2 regions of the Kitasatospora sp. NPDC048722 genome follow, and region 2 is predicted to be linked to the other one. Evidence: riboswitches for the same ligand, from Rfam matches in the RefSeq annotation. Region 2 holds a riboswitch; the other holds the start of a gene.
What was found. Region 2 has a riboswitch for guanidine ahead of AB0C76_RS06130 (SMR family transporter). Riboswitches for the same ligand answer to the same signal wherever they lie in the genome.
Positions count from the first base shown of each region.

Region 1: another riboswitch for guanidine. It lies ahead of AB0C76_RS00280 (MBL fold metallo-hydrolase); the one in region 2 lies ahead of AB0C76_RS06130 (SMR family transporter).

Region 1 is NZ_JBEZGX010000001.1:62,197-64,577, forward strand. Features, by position in the region: gene AB0C76_RS00280 (MBL fold metallo-hydrolase) at 320-1,183, opposite strand; guanidine-III (ykkC-III) riboswitch at 1,196-1,265, opposite strand; gene AB0C76_RS00285 (zinc-dependent metalloprotease) at 1,392-2,243, shown strand; gene AB0C76_RS00290 (alpha/beta hydrolase-fold protein) at 2,278-2,381, opposite strand, start outside.
Region 2 is NZ_JBEZGX010000005.1:55,488-57,868, reverse strand. Features, by position in the region: gene AB0C76_RS06135 (MFS transporter) at 1-916, opposite strand, end outside; gene AB0C76_RS06130 (SMR family transporter) at 1,011-1,325, opposite strand; guanidine-III (ykkC-III) riboswitch at 1,371-1,436, opposite strand; tRNA gene AB0C76_RS06125 (tRNA-Cys) at 1,520-1,591, shown strand; gene AB0C76_RS06120 (xanthine dehydrogenase family protein molybdopterin-binding subunit) at 1,655-2,381, opposite strand, start outside.

The DNA.
Region 1 (2,381 bases), on a different contig from region 2:
ACCGCCTCCTCGAAGAGGCTCGGCGGAGCCTCCCGGAGGGCTACAGGTGGAGCCGTCGGGTGGCATCATCGCCATGCGGGCGTCGCCGTCCTCGGTCCAGCAGCTGAACCGGGCGCTCGTCCACCGGCAGTTCGAGCCGCACAGGCCGTCCGGGTGTCTCCCGGCGGGCACCATCGGCCTCGCCTCGCCCACGGCCAGGTCGGTCCGTGACCCCGACCTCACGTACCTGCCCGAGACAGTGTTCGGCGAGTCGATCAACATCCCCGAACCGTCCGGCTTCGAACGGGACCTGTCCGGGCCGGTCCCCTGCCGGGACTTACTACTCGCTCGGCCAGAGGATCAGGTGCGGGAGGGCGTGGCGGGTCGGGGTGCCGCCCAGCGCCGTGAGGGCCGTGCGGATGTCGTGGAGGTCCGCCACCGTGAGCTGGAGCGGGGGTTCGTCGGGCTGGTAGGTGGTGCGGATCGGGTAGTCCACGCCCGGGGTGGTGGTCATCTCGATGTGGCAGCCGAGCACGTGGGTGACCGGCCGGCGGTCGGTGAGGGCGATCAGGCGGTCGATGCTGCGCGTGAACGCGGGCCAGTCGTCGATGTAGAGCCGCCCCGGGTAGACGGTGTCACCGGTGAGGAGGACGCCCGTCCAGGGGTCGTAGTACGTGACGGCCGCCGGGTGGTGGCCCGGGGTGGCGAGGCACTCCAGCACCCGGCCGCCGCCGAGGTCGACCAGGGCCACGGCGTCCGGGTCGGCGTCGAAGCCGAAGCGGGGCCACGCGACGGCCGGGTCGGCGGCGACCACGGTCGTGCCGGGGCGGTCGGCGAACTGGCCGTCGCCCGCGACGTGGTCGCCGTGCGGGTGCGTGTGCAGCACGAGCAGTTCGTACCCCTCCCGCGGGTGGCGGGCGAGCCATGTCCCGATCTGTTCGTCGACCACCGCGCGCAGCGGGAAGTGCGCGGCGTCGGCGGTCGCCCCGGTGTCGAGGAGCACCGCCCGCTCGGCCCCGAACAGGAGGTACAGGAACGGCGCCTCGTAGTGGACGGCCTTGTTCTGCCGCAGCACGACCGTGTGCTCGTCGTACGCGTGGACCTGGATCTCCGGCCCGGTGTCGTGCTTGGCCGACGGCGAGCCGTGGATCCACCGCACGTCCAGCGGCCGCGGCACCGGGACGGCCCGGGCGAAGTCGGGCATGACGCCTCCTCCGGTGCGTCGTCTTGTCGGGCCGGGTACGGCGCACGTCTCGTCCGGGGCGGTCGCGCCGGTGCGCCGCCACCGGGACGCTAGCACGGAGCCGGACCGGCCTCATGATGCCCAGGAGACCGCCTTCCGGGCGCCGGTTTCCGGCCGGTCCGGCGGACCGAGTGGGAAGAGTTTTCCAGGCGACGTACAGTTCCGCTTCGTGATCGAGATCGAGATCGTCGTCGAACAGCAGGCGGGCGGTGCGTGGGACGCCCTGGCGGAGGAGGCCCGCGCCCTGACCGGGGAACTGGCCGGTCCCGTCGAGGAGACCACGGGCCTCGACCTCGGCCCCGGCGTGCGCCTCGCGCTGGTGGACCCGGACGCGTTCGCGCAGCGCCGCGAGGCCTACGTGCGCCGGGTCTGCGAGACCGTCCTCGCGGGCGAGGCGCTGGCGGCCGTCGCGGACCCGGCGAAGCGGGAGAAGGCCGAGGCGGCGCTGCGCAAGGGGCCGGCGTCGGCGGACTCCGACCGCAGGATCACCTGCGTGCCGTCCGGCCGGGTGGTTCAGGACGAGGAGGGCCGGTGGGTGCTCCTGCTGGCCCCGGCGCTGCTGGCGGGCGCGCCGCAGCGGGCCCCGCTGCGCGCGGTGCTGGCACACCTGCTGACCCACCAGGCCCAGATCCGCGCGGGCGGCCCCCGGCCGGGCGCGGACGCGGTCGAGGCGCTCCTGCTCCACCGGACGTCCGGCGGCACGCGGGAGGACGACCCGGTCCTCGGCGCGCTGTGGGAGGGGCACGCGCGCTGGGCGACGCGCCGTCTGCTGGCCCGTGACCAGGCGGGGGAGCGTAAGACGGCCCGGGCCGCCCGGCTGCTGTCCCGCCTGCCGGGCGTGCGCGCCGAGCCGGACACCCACGACCAGGCGGTCCGGTTCGTGCACACGCTGGTCGAGGCGGGCGGGACGGAGACGGTGAACCGGATCTGGGCGGACCGCTCCCTGGTGCCGACCCGCCGCGAGCTCTCCGCCCCGGCCCGCTGGCTGGCCCGCACCGGGCTGGGGCCCGCGGAGGGCTGATGCGGCCGGGGCCGTGCGGCCCCGGCCGGCCCGGTCAGCCCCGGTCCCGCAGCAGGTGCGCGAGCCCGTCGGCGAGTCCGCCGCGCCAACAGGCGTAGTCGTGCCCGCCGTTGAACTCGCGGTACTCGAGGTCGTAGC
Region 2 (2,381 bases):
TCACCATCATCAGCGGGATGAACGCCTCCGCGGCGAAGAACGCCCCGGCGGCCACGCCGCGCAGCAGGATCACCGTCGGCAGGCCGCGCCCGGCCCGCAGCGTCCCCCCGGGCAGCAGCCCGAGCACCGCGGGCAACAGCAGCGCCGCACCGGCCGCCGCCGGGAGCAGCCCGATCAGGTCCAGCCGCTGCCCCGCGTACTGCAGCAGGCCGGCGCCGAGCGCCGCCATCGCGGCCAGCACGGTGCGGCGGCGGTCGAACTCCGCGCCCTTCGGCACGGGGTGCTCGCGCTCCGAGCGGGCCAGCGCCGGGCCCATCACCACGAGCGGCAGGAGGATCAGCGCCGGCACGGCCAGGAACACCCAGCGCCAGCCCAGGTGCTGGGTGACGGCTCCGGAGACGACCGGTCCGACGATCGAGGGGAGCACCCAGGCCGAGGAGAAGGCCGCGAACACGGAGGGCCGCAGCCGCTCCGGGTAGGCCCGGCCGACCACGACGTACAGCGCGACGATCACCAGCCCGCCGCCCAGGCCCTGGACCGCCCGCCCGGCCACGAACAGCCACATCCCCGGCGCCGTCCCGGCCACCACCAGGCCCGCGCCGAACACCGCGATGCCGGTGAACAGCGGTTGCAACGGGCCGCGCCGGTCGCACCACTGGCCGGAGACGACCAGGGCGAACAGCGTGGTGGTGAAGTAGCCGGAGAAGGCGAAGGCGTACAGCCCGAGGCCGTCCAGCTGCCGGGCCGCCACCGGCATCGCGGTGTTGACGGCCGTCGCCTCGAAGGCGAGCAGCAGGACCACCGACACGATCCCCAGCGTGAGGGCGCGGTAACGGCCACTGAGCACCCCGCCGCCGGGGTCGTTCTCGACGGGTATCGGGGCGGAGTCGACCGAGGTGGGGGAGGCAGTGGTCATACGTAATATCGTAAGGGCCGTCCGGCGTTCGTACCCCTGACCGGAGTCGGTGATCGACTCCGCCGCAGGACCTAGGACACGCCCCGGGGCCGGGTCAGTGGAGCACCTTCAGGCCGACCACGCCGGAGACGATCAGCAGCAGGCAGCCGATCCGGGCCAGGGTCACCGCGTCACCCAGGACGGCCATGCCGTAGAGCGCGGTGCCGACCGCGCCGATGCCGACCCACACCGCGTAACCGGTGCCGATCGGGATGGTGCGCATCGCGTAAGCCAGTCCGCCCATGCTCAGCAGCAGGGCGACGCCGAAGACGAGGCCGGGGACGAGGCGGGTGAAGCCCTTGGACGACTCCAGGGCGACCGCCCAGACGGTTTCCAGGACACCCGAGACGATCAGAACGAGCCAGGCCATGACGGTGCGAACCTCCGCAGTCCACAGCGGCCGGATTGCCGCTGAACTGCGCCGTCTTGTCGTCACCGGGTACGACGCGCTCGTCCGGAGTGGCGGGAAAACGCCACTTGTCCCCGACCGTAGCACACATTGCCATACAGAATTTACAAAACGCCGTTGACCCCATTCCCGGACTCCGCCATCCTGAATTCACTGGCCGTGTGCCCGAGAGGCTCAGGGAACCGTCTGCAAAGCGGTACACACGGGTTCGAATCCCGTCACGGCCTCGGTAAAAGGAATTGCCGGTCGACTGCGAAAGTCGACCGGCAATTCCTCGTTCCGCATTTCGCTCACACCGCGACGGCGTCCTCCGGCCGGATCGGCAGGCGCCCCACCGGCAGGCCGGTGGCGGCCCGGACGGCGGCGGCGACGGCCGCCGGGGCGACCACCGCGGGCACGGCGCTGACGGCCTTGGCGCCGAAGGTCGCGACCACGTCCCGCTCCTCCAGCAGGGCCGCGATCCGCACCTCCGGGGTGTCCAGTGCGGTCGGCAGCCGGTATCCGGTGAGCGACGGGTTCTGCAGCACGCCGCCCTCGGTGCGCAGTTCCTCCAGCAGCGCCAGGCCGACGCCCTGGGCCACGCCCGCCTCGATCCGGTCCTCGATCTGCCGCGGGTTCAGCGCCCGGCCGACGTCCTGGGCGACGGTCATCTCGACCACCCGGACGGCGCCCAGCTCGATGTCCACGTCCACGACCGCGCGCATCGCGCAGAAGGCGATGGAGACGAACGCGTCGCCCTGCCCGGCCTCGTCCAGCGGCTCGGTCGGGTGCGGGCGGCACTGCGCGGTGGCCCACAGCTCCTTGCCCTCCAGCGCCTCGGCGACCGGCATGCCGAGCACCCCGTCGTACGAGGTGATCTTGCCGTCGGCGATCTGGAGCAGCTCCACCGACATCCCGAAGTTGGCGGCGATCGGCTGGAGCAGTTGGTGGCGGACCATCAGCGCGGCCCGCTCGACCGCGCCGCCGGACACCCAGGTGTGGCGGCCCCGCGCGGAGGGCCCGGCGATCGACTGGTCG